4 regions of the Salinivibrio sp. YCSC6 genome follow, and region 4 is predicted to be linked to each of the others. Evidence: predicted binding sites of a transcription regulator. Region 4 holds the regulator's gene; each other region holds the start of a gene.
The links. The regulator CRP, encoded in region 4, controls carbon source genes, mostly activating them, when cyclic AMP is high. The targets are predictions, from matches to a motif close to TGTGANNNNNNTCACA.
Positions count from the first base shown of each region.

Region 1 (4,005 bases), 270 kb from region 4:
TCCCCTTCGGGTGAGGGGATCATACACGCAACGCCGAGACTCGCGGTCATCACCGCCGCGACCGGCGAATACTGATGCGCGATTTCACGCTCGGCCAACGCAGCTCTTGCCCGCTCGGCAACTAAGGCGGCCCCATCAAGCTCAGTGTGAGGCAATACAATAGCAAATTCCTCTCCCCCATAACGCGCGACCGCATCAAGTGGTCGATTAATCGCCGACTTAAACGCGTTCGCCACTTGCTGCAAGGCCCAGTCGCCTTGTTGATGACCGTAATTATCGTTGTAAAGTTTGAAATGGTCGATGTCACAGAGGATCAAGGCAAGCGGCGTTTGTTCACGGGCGTGAGAGCGCCACAACTTGCGCAGTTGCTCATCAAAGCTGCGTCGATTCGCCACTTGGGTCAAACTATCCACGAAGCTCATTTCTTGGAATGACATGATCGCATCCGCCAGCTGTTGTTGGGTGTGCTTACGCTCGGTGATATCGCGCGCCATCACCAGTACTGCAAAGCTGTCAGTCACCGGATCATCAATACGCGATTTAGTCACTTCAAACCAAGTTTGCTCGCCGCTGGGCCGCCAAATCACATCTTCATAGGTCACGGTTTCCCCAGTATCCAGTACATGCTGATCGCGCTGACGATGCTGATCAAAAATATCTGCATCGACGACCTCTTGCGCTGGAGAGGTTTCAAGCGCTTCAATGGAGACCCCAAGCGCATCGGCATAGGCTTGATTACAGGCAAGGTGGTAATAGTCCTGATCAAAGATCCCAATCGGATCCACACTGGCATTAAAAATCGCGCTCAATAAATTGCTCCGTTGCTGAAGCGCTTGTTCGGCCGATTGGCGATGATGCACCTCGCGTTGCAAACTTTGCTGCATTTGGTGCCAGTCAGTCACATCATGACTGATGCTCAAGGTGCCAACCACCTGTTGCTGATCATTTTTAAGCGCGGTGATATTGGTTTCAAGCAAACAGCTTTCGCCGTTTAACTGCGATGCCCACGTACGCACCGTCTTTGAGCCAGACAAAGGCTGATCGGCATGCCACATAATGCCCTCTTGCTCGCGGCCTCGCCAAAAGCGGTCAAAGGCCGCATTGGTTCCCACCACATTGCCATCGACATCTTGAAAGCAAACCAATTCAGCCAACGAATTAATCACGCTAAGCAAAACACCATGTTCTTGATGCTGTAGCTGCCATTGCGCGTGGCGCGCCAGCGGTGCTAGCGACACTAACCATGCTTTTTTACGCCGACAACGAATGGGTAAGCCCGACAAGCGCACGCCAATGCGTACTCGATTCGCGCCGGGTGCTTTGACCTTAGCTTCGACATTAGAGAAAGGACGTGGCCACTGCTGCGCAACAATGAAGGCACGTACTGCTTGTCGCTGGTGCTCATTGGCCGTTTTAAAGTGGCTTTTGCTGTCCACCAATGAAAATGCCTCCACACAAGCAGCATTGGCATACAAGATGTCACCCTCATCGGCGGTAACAATGGCATGGGGAGTATCGAGATCAGCCATATACACACGCCAATGGGTTAATGCGACGGTTTCTTGTCGCGCACGCCACGCGTAGCCAAGCACCGCACCTAAAACAAGAAATGTAAATAAAATGAAAAATGCCATGCGGCTCCTGTGTGATCACAACCATCCTTGATTCGCGACATCTTTTTCCGTTGCGCCGCTTATGGAACCGCTATTTTGCCACAGTTTTCTCAAAATACATGGCTACGTGCCTCACAGGTTTTTACTGTCAGTTGTCATTTTTTACATCAAATCACAGCGTATCTTGCTATGAAACTGAAGACATAAAACGCACCCTGCTTTATTTCTTTAGTTGGTTAGAATTTATGCTCGAATTTGGCCTTAAATTAATAATTATTTAACAAAACAGCATAAACGCGAATAGCTATTATTCCTGAAAAAATTGACACAAAACCTGAAAATATCAGGCGTTTAATTGACATCACACCAAGCTTCATGGTGCATAAAGGCTGCATAATAAAATTTGACCTTTAACTGCTTTGCCGTTAATTTGAAAGGTCGCTGAATAGCGCTTTCTGGATACGGCAGGCTAGGCATCGCGTTGAAAATCAGTAATTTAATTACTTACAAGCACGCGATTTTCCCGTTAAAAAAACACAACATAACGGGTGAGCTGTCACAGTCCTAGACGCTTTCAGAGTGGTCAGGAGGATCACGACAATAAATGCAATCACTGCGAGTGACGCAGTAGCAAGGGAGAATTGCAATGTCGCTGTACAACCCAATGTTGGAAAAGGATAACTGTGGTTTTGGTTTGATCGCCCATCAAGAAGGTGAGCCCAGCCACAAGTTGGTTCGTACCGCCATTTCCGCACTTGATCGCATGACCCACCGCGGAGGGATTAACTCCGATGGTAAAACCGGGGACGGTTGTGGGTTATTGCTCCAAAAGCCCGACCGTTTCTTTCGCCTTATTGCCGAACAAAACCAATGGAACCTAAGCCGTTTGTATGCGGTGGGAATGCTGTTCCTGAGCACAGACCCGGTGAAGGCGCAGCGCGCCCGCGCGGTGTTTGAACAAGAAATTGGTGCCGAAACCCTCTCCGTGGTTGGTTGGCGTACGGTACCAACCAACCCTGACGTGCTGGGTGAAATCGCCAAGCAGTCACTCCCCGTTATCGAACAAGTCTTTATTAATGGCCCAGCCGGTTGGCGCGCACGCGATTTAGAGCGTCGCCTGTATATTGCGCGCCGCCGCGCAGAAAAAGCGTTAGCTGACGACACAGACTTCTACATTACCAGTCTGTCGACCCAAACTATTGTCTACAAAGGCTTGTGTATGCCGGCAGATTTGCCGCGCTTTTACACTGATTTGGCCGATTTACGCCTCGAGTCTTCGATCTGTTTATTCCACCAGCGTTTTAGTACTAACACGCAACCACGCTGGCCGCTCGCTCAACCGTTTCGTTACCTTGCACACAATGGTGAAATCAACACCATTGAAGGTAACCGCCAATGGGCACGCACACGGGCATACAAATTTAACTCGCCCTTGCTGCCAGACCTCCATCAGGCCGCGCCTTTTGTCAATGAATCAGGGTCGGACTCGTCAAGCCTCGATAACATGCTTGAAGTGTTTTTGTCCGGTGGTATGGATCTCTTCCGCGCCATGCGTCTGCTTGTGCCACCCGCTTGGCAAAACCATCCGGATATGGATGATGAGCTGCGTGCATTCTATGACTTTAACTCCATGCACATGGAGCCATGGGATGGTCCTGCCGGTATAGTGATGTCTGACGGCCGTTATGCGGCTTGTAATCTCGACCGCAACGGCTTACGCCCTGCGCGTTATGTGGTCACTAAAGATAAATTCATCACCCTCGCCTCTGAAATTGGCATTTGGGATTACGCGCCTGATGAGGTCGCTGAAAAAGGGCGTGTTGGCCCGGGTGAATTGCTGGTGATCGATACCCGAGAAGGCAAAATTTGGCACTCAGCGGAAATCGATAATGAACTGAAAAGTCGCCACCCCTATCGAGAATGGCTCGATGCTCACGTGCGTCGCCTGACCCCGTTTGAAGAACTTGATGATGATGCCAGCGAAGGCAGCCGGAGCTTGCAAGACACCCAACTGAAGGTTTACCAAAAGCTGTTTGGGATGTCGAACGAGGAAGTCGAGCAAGTCGTCAAGGTGCTCGGGGATATCGGTCAAGAGGCGACCGGTTCGATGGGCGATGATACGCCAATGGCAGTATTATCTTCTCGTCCCCGCTGTGTGAGTGACTACTTCCGTCAGAAGTTTGCTCAGGTTACCAACCCACCCATTGATCCCTTGCGTGAAAACCACGTGATGTCACTGGCCACCTGTATCGGCCGGGAAATGAACGTTTTCTGCGAGACCGATGGCCACGCCGAGCGCGTCGCGTTTAAATCGCCCGTACTCTTATTCTCAGACATGGTGCAGTTACTCGAGCTCGACGATACCTATTATCGCAACAGCATTCTCGATATT
Region 1 covers NZ_CP039516.1:2,371,302-2,375,306, forward strand. The annotation lists gene E8E00_RS10965 (diguanylate cyclase domain-containing protein) at 1-1,634, opposite strand, end outside; gene gltB (glutamate synthase large subunit) at 2,260-4,005, shown strand, end outside.
Region 1: the regulator CRP is predicted to act here: its motif matches at 2,159-2,174, upstream of gltB (glutamate synthase large subunit).

Region 2 (4,005 bases), on a different replicon from region 4:
CCGGCCATTTCGCAGCAACGTCTTGCAAGAAGCGGTGGTTGATTTCAAAAATGATTTCCATGTGACGCGGCAGCAAGTTCGCCATTAACGACTCGCTCCACGTCTCCAGCGCTTCTGGAAGCAAGGTATGGTTGGTGTAAGCAAACGTCTGGCTGGAGATAGACCAAGCGTCATCCCAGCTCAAGTGGTGCTCATCCAACAGCACTCGCATCAGCTCAGGAATGGCGATAGTCGGGTGAGTATCATTTAACTGAATGGTTTCATAATCTGGAAGGGCAGCCAGTGGGTGGCCAGCATCTAAATGGCGACGAAGAATATCCCCAACAGAGGCCGCACTGTGGAAGTATTGCTGCATCAAACGCAACGTTTTACCCGCATCATGATTATCGTTCGGGTAAAGCACCTTGGTCAGGTTGCCTGCATCAATTGCGGCTTGTTGCGCACGGGTATAGTCACCATCATTGAAGGCATCGAGCGCAAATGGCGTCAGTGCTCGACCTTCCCATAAGCGAAGTGGATAAACCGTATTACTTTGATAGCCCACGATAGGCAGATCCCAAGGCATCGCTTGAATATGAAGGCTAGGAACCCATTCGCGGCGCGTGTGACCGTTTTCTTCAATCACCGCTACGTGGCCATAAAAGCCAACCGTTTGGGCAAGGTCAGGACGAACCACTTCCCACGGATAGCCTTCTGGCTCACGCCATGCATCCGGTGCTTCTTGTTGGGCGCCATCTTTAAATGATTGACGGAACAGACCATATTCATAGTGCAAGCCATAGCCGACCGCTGGATACTGTTGGGCTGCCAGCGAGTCCATAAAACACGCGGCCAAGCGGCCCAAACCACCATTCCCCAACGAAGGATCGCGCTCTTGCTCAAGCAAATCGGTCAGGCCAAACCCAAACTCGCTGACCACAGCCGCAATTTCATCGTAAAGCCCCATGCTAATCAGGTTGTTGCCCGTTAAGCGGCCAATCAAAAACTCTAGGGATAAGTAGTTCACACTCTTCGCTTGTTTGATGGCTAAATCGTTTTCTGTCGCAACCAGATCACTGGTGGTGTGTTCGGCCAGCGCGCGGCCTAAGGCGAGATACCAATCGCGCATCTCCGCGGTTTCGGGGGTGCGACCAAGCTGCGTCAAATGCTGGGTCATACTGGCTTTAAAAGCGCTTTTATCAAATGCGTGTTGCTGTTTAGGCGTCATGTCATCGCTCTCGTAATGGAAAAAAACCTCGATGACAGTCATCCTGCCCAAGCCTGTCGATGCAAACATCCTCCCGAGACAGGAGGAGGAAAGGAGGAGTTGTCAGGGCGTAGAGAGCCACATCACAAGCTGTGAGTGAGCTTGCTCTCATCAATGGAGGAATTTCGTGATATTGAGGTGATAAAAATCACAATTTGAGGGAACACTGACCAAAATACGGCTGTGAAAAAAGAACAATCCCTTTTGTTAATTTTGTGCGCTAACGCAAATTGTGGGGGCATTCATCGTCTCTGGCGTGTAACACCTTCTATATTCCGTATCCGAAACAATAAAATTAGTGACTTTAATCACAATTAAAAGGCGTAGCTGCACCAAAATAGAGCAATTGCACCATTATCAGCGCTGGATCATAGTTTGTGACAGACCAGTTACATACACTTGCGTACAAGGATAAACGCGGCAAAGCCGCACTCGCTGTAAAGGACCTTCTCGCTATGTGGATCCCGTCAAAACTTACCCGTCCCGGCCGTCTCTACAATGCCATCTTGCGCCCGCGCGTATTGGATATCCTCCAACAAGCGCCACATTACAAATTGGTGTTGTTCCGCTCGCCGGCAGGTTACGGCAAAACCACCATGGCCGCACAATGGCTCGCCGATCAAAACCATGTCGGCTGGTTCAGCATTGATGACAGCGACAACGACAGCTTCCGCTTTATCAACTACCTGTTGCAAGCATTAAATAAAGCGACCCACGATGGGTGCCCCAATACCGTTAAGCTAGCAGAAAAACGCCAGTTCTCATCCCTGCGTGCGCTGCTCTCCGATGTTTTCGCTGAGCTGGCTGGGTTACAGTCCACCTGTTATCTGGTATTGGATGACTACCAATTGATCGACAATGAAGACATTCATGAAGCAATGCGCTTTTTTATTAAGCACATGCCCGATAGCCTGACTTTGGTGGTGACCTCGCGCGCGAATCCGCCGCTAGGGACAGCAAATTTGCGGGTTCGCGATCTGATGATCGAGATCGGCAATGAACTGCTTGCGTTCGATAATGAAGAGACCACCCGCTTTTTTAATCAACGTGTCGCCGATGGTGTCGACGAAACCACCGCGAGCACCCTTTGTGCCTACGTCGAGGGCTGGCCATCTGCCCTACAATTAATTGCGATTCAGGCTCAGCATCAAAAACGGACCCTGATGCAAAGTGCCGCCTCCTGCGCGAGTTTTAACCATGCCCACCTGTGGGATTATTTGGTCGAAGAGGTTTTTGATCTGCTGGACAGTGAAACCCGTCAGTTTTTAATGCAAGTTTCCGTGCTGGAAATGTTTAATGACGAGCTGGTCTTTGCGCTGACCGAGCGCGAAGACGCGCTCGGCATGCTCGAGTCGCTAAATCGCTACGGTTTATTCATCTATCCGTTGGAAGGAGACAATAACTGGTTCCGCTTCCACCATTTATTCGCAGAGTTTCTCGCCCATGAGCGTCAAGCACGGATCCCTCAACAGCAACAACACTTAAACCGACAGGCAGCGTTGGCTTGGCTAAAGCTGAATACGCCCCATCAAGCATTGCGCCACGCCCGCTACGCCGAAGACGATACCTTGATGGCGGATATCCTCAATCAGCACGGTTGGCGTATGTTTAATCGTGGAGAGCTCTCGACCCTAGAGGCGGCTATCGGCCAAATCAGTAATCAGTTGCTATTCACCTACCCCAACTTAGGTCTGCTACGCGCGTGGTTAGCGCAGAGTCAACACAGATATCATGAAGTCGGTGAACTTCTCGCAGAAGCAGAGCAAGCCTACCAAGAACGTAATATCACGCTTGATATTGATTATCAGGGAAATGCCAACGCGTTACTGGCCCAAGTTGCCATCAATCGCAATGACCCTGACCAAGCGATGGCGCTGGCTGAGCTGGCACTTAGCCAACTTGACAGCGCGAACTATCGCGGTCGCATTGTCGCCACATCCGTGGTGGGGGAAGTAAATCACGTGGTTGGGCAGCTTGATCGCGCTCTGTCTATGATGCAGCAAACCGAGAAGCTCGCGCGCCAGCATCAAGTGTACCACCAAGCGTTATGGGCGATTTTACAACAAAGCGAAATTTTGCTCGCACAAGGCTACGTGCAAGCTGCATTCGAATTGTTGGATAGCGCCGATAAATTGATTGAAGATCAGCAGCTCCACCAAGTCCCTTTGCATGAATTTGCGCTGCGCTTGCGGGCACAAATTCTATGGTGCTGGCATCGATTGGATGAAGCCGAAGTCTGTGCGCATAAAGGACTTCGCGTGCTGGAAACGCAGCCGCCGAGCAAACACTTGCACAGTTATTCCATGCTGGCTCGCGTCGCGATTAGCCGTGGTGAGCTCGATAAAGCCTCAAAGTATATCGATCATATCGAACACCTTCTTCGTGAATCGGTTTACCACGTAGACTGGACCGCCAATGCCTCGCTGTCACTGCTCTTATACTGGCAAGCCAAACATGAGCTCACCAATATCGATGAATGGCTCCATCAAGCCGTGCGTCCCGACACTGCCTGCAACCATTTTTGCCAACTGCAATGGCGAAATATTGCCCGTGCGTACTTACAACTGGGACATCATGACAAAGCCCGCGAGGCGTTGGCCTTCTTACGTAAAGAAGCCGACCGCACATGCCTAGTCACGGATAAAAATCGCAACCTGATTGTGGAAGCCGTACTCGCCAGCCGAGAGCAGGAAGAAGAATATGCGAAAACCTTACTGCAAGAGGCGCTCACGCTAACCAACCAGACCGGCATGGTGGGT
Region 2 covers NZ_CP039517.1:687,421-691,425, reverse strand. The annotation lists gene E8E00_RS16925 (glycogen/starch/alpha-glucan phosphorylase) at 1-1,207, opposite strand, end outside; gene malT (HTH-type transcriptional regulator MalT) at 1,702-4,005, shown strand, end outside.
Region 2: the regulator CRP is predicted to act here: its motif matches at 1,342-1,357, upstream of E8E00_RS16925 (glycogen/starch/alpha-glucan phosphorylase).

Region 3 (4,005 bases), 700 kb from region 4:
TGATGGATGCTTTGCCTTCCTCATCCACCTCGACCAAAACATCATTGAGGTTTTTGCTTTCACCTTGGTCGAAAATAATGCCATTGGCACGGTTATAGTCAGCCACTAACGCTTCCATATCCGCGTAAGCAGCAAAGCCGTCACCTTTAAGCTCAGTCGCGTTCAACGGCATCACCTCTCCACTCTCAAACTCCGCTTGCCATTGTGGGCCTGAAGCAAAATAGCTCGACGCTTGGCTTTGTGCCGAAAGGCGGGTATCAATATCAATGGTGGCATCACGTCCATCGACATTAAAATCAAACACATAAGGGCGAGAGGTAAATACAACATCTTTGCTGCCGCGCTTCACTTCCCCTTCATAGCGCATCACTAACTGGTGTGTGCCATCGCTTAGTTCAACACTTTGCTGAGGCGCCCAGCTGTCAAATTTCACTTCGGTGCCATCAATCACCAAAAACTCAACACCCCGTGCTGAGGTAATCGTTGCGGCCTGAGCGACACCTGACAACAAGGTGACACCCAACGCTAGTCCAGCCCATTTCAACTGCTTCATTATTCTTTTCTCACTGATTCGCCAAAACCATGAATAAAAAAGCCGCCCGAAGGCGGCTTTTAAAAAGAGCACTACATACTGTAGCGGTATCGTTAAGCTCGATTAGAACTTAACTTCCATACCTGCAACGTAGCCCCAATCGTTGTTGTCAGCGTCGTTATCGCCTACTTCAGCGTACACTTTAGCATTGCTGTGCAGTGCATAAGTTACGTTCGCGTAGTAACCAGTCTTGTCTTCAGTGCTGTCGTTGTCTTGGTTGTCAACACCGATAGCAAAGGTAGTTTTGCCCATGGTGTAATCAGCTGCAACAGAGAAGAAATCTGTTTCAGTTTTTACTGAACCAGTGTCGTTAGTGTTAACACCGTAAGAAGCCGCTAGACCTACGTTTTCGATACCTTTGTATTCGATTTCGAAGTTGTAGTTTTCTACGTCACCTTTTGAGTTGTAGGCGTAGTCATCATTGCCTAGGTTTGCAGCAGCATCATCTACGTAGAAATAGTAAACACGCATATCGATGTCAGCAACACGGTAACCTAGACGACCGTCATAGATTTTGTACTCGTCAGTACCTTCTTTACCATCACTGTTTTGCAGAGTAGAGAAACCTGCGTAGAAAGTGCCGTTGTCGTAAACGTACTTAGCAACTTGATCACCCTCGGTACGCAAAGTACCGTTGTTCGCAGATGCTAGCTCGTAGTCTTTGGTGATACCCATGTCATCGTTGATCAGCAGTTGACGACCGAAGGTGATAGTACCCCAGTTGCTACCTTTAAAACCAACGTATAGCTCGTCGTTTGTGGTCGCGCTTTCTTCGAATTTAAATGCGAAGTGACCGATAGCTGCTAGGTCGTCAGAAACCGCAACTTCAGTGTTAACCGCGAAGTCACCGTCATCTAGACGCCATTGACCGTCTTGGTTCTCACCGATAGCTTGGAAATATTGAACTTCTGCTGCACCAGACGCGTCTACTTTAACGCCGTCTGCGTCATACAGGTTGATGCTTGCAGATGCTGAGCCAGCAGCCAGCAGAGCTGGAACTGCCATTGCTAGAATAGTCTTTTTCATGGTTAATCCACTGCCTTTTCTATTTAGTCATTATGAGTTCCTTCGTGGAACTCTGTTTTATGGTGGCTGTCATAATGTTGCGAAGAACAAAATGCCAGACCACTGAAACTTCGTGGCTAATCGTGCAGAACATTCTGGATTCTGTCAACTAGCCCGAAACCGCGCAAATCATAACCCACAAAACATAAAAAACAAACAGTTAGCCACTCCACCTGAATTAAGATCACAGTTTACGATTACAAAATCAGCAGATTTGATGAAAGTTAACAACACAACAAAACAGATTAATATATCGAAAGATCAACTTATAACCATAAAATTCAGAATATATAACCAATCAATTACTTAAATCAGGTGTATTAGTAATCACAAGACAGATCAGCAAGATAGGGTTGATTGGTTCAATATAAATTCGTGACTGCGATCTCATTAATGTAAAGAAATCTTGCAGTTCGGGATCGTTTTCACGTTTTTGAGTCGTGTTATACTGCCCGCCACTCTTCCTTAGCCGGACTTATTGATGCTTAGCCCTGCCGTAAAATCAGACATCCGTGCGTGCTATCAAACCCTACAAGCGCAACTTCCCCATTTTGTCCCTAGAAAGGTACAAAACTATCTCGTGGCAGAACTTGCAAAAACGCTAGCAGGCGATTACGACAACAAGCGCCGGCTATTTGTGGCAGAGGCGGGTACGGGTGTGGGCAAATCGATGGCCTATCTTATGGGGGCCATCCCCTTTGCGCTAAACAACAATAAAAAAGTGTTGATTTCGACCGCGACAGTGGCTTTGCAAGAGCAGTTAGCCAATAAAGACATTCCATTTTTTCGTCGCATCTGCCCAAAACCGTTTGATTTTATTCTGGCAAAAGGGCGTCAACGATATTGCTGTGCACACAAATTGAGTGCGGTGGCGGATACAGACAGCATCCAAGGCGCGCTGTTCACCCAAAAGCCCAAGCAAAACGAGCAACGGCTACTCAATGACATGTACTCGGCATTTAGCCGCGGAAAATGGGATGGCGACCGCGATAGCTGGCCCAAGCCGATTGCCGATCATCTCTGGCAAGCCATTGCATCGGACAAACATACTTGCCACGCTGGATTGCACGCTCATCGTCAGTGCCCCTTCGCCAAAGCGCGCGAGGCGATGGACAAAGCGGATGTCGTGGTCGTCAATCACAGTCTATTATTGGCCGATCTCGAGCTAGGTAGCGGGGTGATCTTACCCGAGCCAGAGCAATGTCTTTATATGATTGATGAAGCCCACCATTTGCCGACGGTCGCACGCGACTTTTCTGCCGCCAATGCCAGTTTACTCGGGGCGACTGGATGGCTGGAAAAGCTCAACCAAACCACGGTTAAGCTCGGTAATACCGCGGATATGAAGCGCGCAAACCGCTTCGTGGATAGCTTATTAGACGCGATCCAAGTGCTGATCCCCACTTTACGCGACACCAACCAAATTATTAGTGGCTTACCCCTCAATGAGGATGGCTGCTACCGTTTTGTTGATGGCGAACTGCCTGACGCCTTGGTCGAGCCCTGCCAGCAATTGAAGCAGGCGAGTAAAAAAGCCAACCAAAGCTTGGCGAAAATTCACGATTTGATCAACGAGCGACTGAAAGAAAATGACATATCGGCCAAGCTCGCCGACCCTGCGCTTGCGGAAAGTGCCTTTTTCTTACAACGGCTTGAGAACCTAGAAAAAGTCTGGTCACTGATGGCACAACCCAACGCAAACAAAGGTGCACCTCTCGCGCGCTGGATACAGCGTTGCCAAGAGCGCGAAGATGACCGCTGGGTCCACGTCTCGCCGTTGGAAGTCGGCTGGCGTCTTGATCAAATGCTGTGGTCGCGGGCAGCCGGTGTCGGGCTGTTTTCTGCCACATTGCGCGCACTCAATCGGTTTAGCTATTTTTGTCGCCAAGTCGGTCTAAGCGAAAGCGATGGCACGCGCTATTTGGCGTTACCCTCCCCCTTTGACTATGCCAACCAAGCAAGGCTGATAGTGCCTGCGATGCCCTGTGAGCCACAAGCAAAACAGTTTACCGATGTGCTTGGCGACAAAGTGCTTGAGTATTTGGAAGGCGAAACCGCATCACTGGTGCTATTCGCCTCCTATTGGCAAATGCATCAAGTGGCTAAAACCTTGGAGCCGCACTGTCGCCGTCATCAATGGCAACTACTCTGCCAAGGCACCCTGTCACGTAGTGCACTGTTAGATCAACACAAAGAGGCGGTTGCCGCCGGGAAAACCAGTATTATTTTTGGGACCGGCAGTTTTTCTGAAGGGCTAGATTTACCCGGCAAACTACTGACAAACTTGATTATTACCAAAATTCCCTTTGCTGTGCCCACCTCACCGGTGGAAGAGGCCCACGCCGAAT
Region 3 covers NZ_CP039516.1:1,941,703-1,945,707, forward strand. The annotation lists gene E8E00_RS08905 (DUF2057 domain-containing protein) at 1-553, opposite strand, end outside; gene E8E00_RS08910 (porin) at 656-1,618, opposite strand; gene dinG (ATP-dependent DNA helicase DinG) at 2,139-4,005, shown strand, end outside.
Region 3: the regulator CRP is predicted to act here: its motif matches at 2,032-2,047, upstream of dinG (ATP-dependent DNA helicase DinG).

Region 4 (4,005 bases):
ATACAAACAAGAACATTGGGAAGCGGTAGATTAGCATTAAGTGCGGATCAACCAACAGATTTGTATATTGAGGTCGCTCTGCCAGCTCGCTAAAAGGTTCGATAAGCGCACGCGGGAAGAGGTCGGCCCGTCCGGTATCGACGCCTTTAAAGATATTCTCAAAGCTTGAGATTTCTCGAACCCGAAATCCCGCCGACTGCAAGACCTTCACATCCGCCCAGCCTTGCCCTTGGATCATGGTCAGATTATTGAGCCCAGCTTGGTCACTGATTTGTGCAAGCTTGGGTTCGGTGGCTTGATTGGTAATGAACAAGCGATGGCCTAATAGACCCCGAAAGACTGGATAACGGATGGGAAGTAACTCTGACTCAAGGGTACGGTCGGCCCCGAGCCAATCTACCGTCAGTCGTCCTTGTTTTAGCATTTCCACTTTACGAGACTGAGAGCCAATTTGGCCTTGAAAGGCCTGTAAAGTGACAGACTCACCTGATTTTTCCGCTAAAAACTCAATCAAGTCGATAGCGTATAAATCGAGGGCAGAGCCAGCCCGTGGTTCTGGATGGACAATGGTGATATTCGCCGCAGCAGTTGAAGAAACCGCCGCGAGTAGCAATGCAGCAAGGGTTTGACGTAAGCTTCTCATAAACGACATCCTGTTAATCAGTTGTTAGATGGGTCGTTTCTGAAGTGTAGAACTTAGGTAATGAGTTTCCAGTCAATAAAAATAAAAAAACCGACGCAAAAGCGCCGGTTTTGTCGCAACACGCGAGGATTAGCGTGTGCCGTAAACCACAATGGTTTTACCGTGAGCTGAGATAAGGTTCTGCTCTTCCAGCATTTTAAGGATACGCCCAACTGTCTCACGCGAACAGCCAACAATCTGACCAATCTCTTGACGCGTGATCTTGATTTGCATGCCGTCAGGGTGAGTCATGGCGTCAGGTTGCTTCGCCAAGTTCAGTAGGGTCTGCGCAATGCGGCCGGTCACGTCCAGGAAGGCAAGGTCTCCCACTTTCTGGCTGGTCACTTGCAGGCGACGCGCCATCTGAGAGGATAGACGCATCAAAATGTCTGGGTTAACTTGGATCAGCTGGCGGAATTTCTTGAATGAAATTTCTGCTACTTCGCAAGGTGATTTCGCACGTACCCATGCGGTGCGCTCTTGGTCCTCTTCGAACAGACCAAGTTCGCCGATGAAGTCACCTTGGTTAAGGTAAGACAGGATCATCTCCTTGCCTTCTTCATCTTTGATTAGTACGGCCACAGAACCTTTCACGATGTAGTACAAGGTCTCCGCCTTTTCCCCTGCATGGATCAGAGTACTTTTGGACGGGTACTTGTGAATATGACAATGTGAAAGGAACCACTCGAGTGTAGGGTCTGTTTGAGGTTTTCCTGGAACCATATAACTTATTTCCTCTGCATGTGTTGCCCGGCAACGACGTCCTGTCTTTGTCTGAATGGAAACCCATCAGTCCAATGCACAGAATACGAGGTCTTGGCGCAGGCTACAAGCTCACTGTATGTTAACAAGAGTGTATCTTTTTTCTATCTGGATTTCTTGATTTTGATCTAAGCCAACCGCCTAAAAAATCGGCAAAAATGTGGCTAAGATCACGACCTGAGAAGTAATACACGTTAAGTGCGCTACGGCGGTTAACCTATCTTGCCTTTCTCAATCAACTGTTGGATCAAGGGGCGAATAATCAGCTCCATCGCAAATCCCATTTTACCGCCGGGCACGACCAGCGTGTTGTGCCGAGACATAAAGGCGCCACTGATCATTTGCAGTAAATAAGGAAAATCGACGTTCTTCATGCCACGAAAGCGGATCACAACAAAGCTTTCGTCGAGTGAAGGGATCCCTTTTGCATTCAGCGGGTTGGATGTGTCTACGGTCGGGACACGTTGGAAGTTAATATGTGTGCGAGAAAACTGCGGCGTAATGTAGTGCAAATAATCATCCATGGAGCGCACGATCGAGTCCGTGACAGCCTCGCGGGAATGGCCTCGGTCGCGCGTATCGCGGACAAACTTTTGAATCCACTCCAAGTTAACGATAGGCACCATGCCGATCAGTAAATCAACATGTTGGGCGACATTGACGTCACCATCCACCACCCCGCCATGCAAGCCTTCATAAAATAATACGTCGGTATTTTCAGGCAGATCTTGCCAGGGGGTGAAGGTGCCCGGCATTTGGTTATAAGGCACGGCTTCATCAAAGGTGTGTAGATAACGACGGTATTTACCTGTGCCTTGTTCGCCATATTCTTTAAAAAATTGCTCAAGGCGTGGGAAGTCGTTGGCCGTGGGGCCAAAGTAGCTAATATGACGACCTTGTTCACGGGCTTTACGGATCTCAACATCCATTTCTGGCCGCGTGAAGCGGTGAAAGCTATCGCCCTCTAACCAAGAGGCTTTGATGTTCATCATATTGAACATCTTACGAAACGCTTCGGAGGTCGTGGTTGTGCCTGCGCCGGATGAACCGGTCACAGCGATGATTGGGTGTTTAGCCGACATGACGAGCCCTGTCATTGATCAGTCTGAATTTACACCGCAGCCCACAAGGTGAGGCGGTGTTACGGTCTGAGATCGCGCTGACGACGAATATCCACTGTCTCATGCAGCTCAGAGTATACAATCACGGCGTCGCCGGATTTTAATTGTTCACGCACTTGTTCAACTTTCTCAGCAAAGCTGACTTCCTGCTCACCGTAATCTGTCCCTTCCCGCAACACAAAGTGTTCAATTAAATTGGTCAAGGTTTCGGCTGGCACAGATTGCCATGGAACCATCATACTACATCACCTTTTGCTGACATCGGGATGGCACGGACGCCATCTCCATGCTTAGGTTGTGAATTAGCTCCCATTTTACCGAATTATGCGTGTAGGTGCAGTGCATCTATGTCGATTTAATCACAATTTATCGTGACGATTGGGGCATCAGGTGTCGAGTTGCTCAGCTATCCACGCGGGCACTGCCTCTTCCAACCATAAACGCGGTGCACGCCAACGGCCAGTGACAAACCCAACATGTCCGCCATGGTCAGTGAGTTGATAGCGTATATTGGCCGGTAATGGCGTGGTTGGGATCACCGCATCAGTCATAAAAGGATCGTCTTTGGCATGAATGATGGTCAAAGGGGCGCGGATCGCAGGCAACACGGATAGGCCACTGCATTGCTGGTAGTAATGATGTGCGTCCTCAAACCCATGCAGTGGTGCGGTGACGGTTTGATCAAACTCGAATAAGGTCGAAATACGGGGCTGCTCGCCAGCTTGCCAACGACCCACTTGGGCGTGTCGCGTGAGCTTATCTGACAGGGTTTGCCGCATCGAGCGGAGTAGGTACGCTTGGTAGACACGTGAGAACCCTTGCTGAATGCGTAACGAGCAGGCGGCAAGGTCTAAGGGGGGTGACACTGCGCAGCCACTGGAGACAATCGGATCGTCCGCATACTCTGCCAAATAGCGCACCAGCATGTTGCCGCCTAGCGATACGCCCACGGCATGAATGGGATGCTGAGGATAACGCATGCGTAATGTGGTCAAAAAATAGCGCGCATCCTGTGTCTCGCCTGAGTGATAAGTGCGCGGGACGCGGTTTAAGCGGCCACTGCAACTACGAAAGTGCATCACCACACCGCACCAGCCTTGGCGCTGAAAAGCAGCCAGTAATCCATTCGCGTACGGGCTATGAAAACTGCCAGCGAGGCCATGAAAAAGGACCACTATCGGTTGGCCGGGCTGAGGCGTCTGTGTCCAAGCGAGATCGACGAAATCACCATCCGGTAAATCCAGCTGCTGCCATAAAGGAGAGATCACGGGTTGCCGCCGCATCAGCCGTGGCATGATGGTTTGTAGATGAGGATTACGGGCGCTGGGAATCGGTTCAAAGGGCGTCATCAGCGTCTCCTTGCTCATCGTCTTTGATCACACTGGCGCGCAGAGCGGGATAGAGCGATTTGGCCGAGGGCGAGAGCTGACGGCAATAATA
Region 4 covers NZ_CP039516.1:2,640,546-2,644,550, reverse strand. The annotation lists gene E8E00_RS12330 (hypothetical protein) at 1-643, opposite strand, end outside; gene crp (cAMP-activated global transcriptional regulator CRP) at 773-1,405, opposite strand; gene E8E00_RS12320 (phosphoribulokinase) at 1,657-2,526, opposite strand; gene E8E00_RS12315 (YheU family protein) at 2,586-2,804, opposite strand; gene E8E00_RS12310 (hydrolase) at 2,952-3,914, opposite strand; gene E8E00_RS12305 (TIGR02444 family protein) at 3,901-4,005, opposite strand, start outside.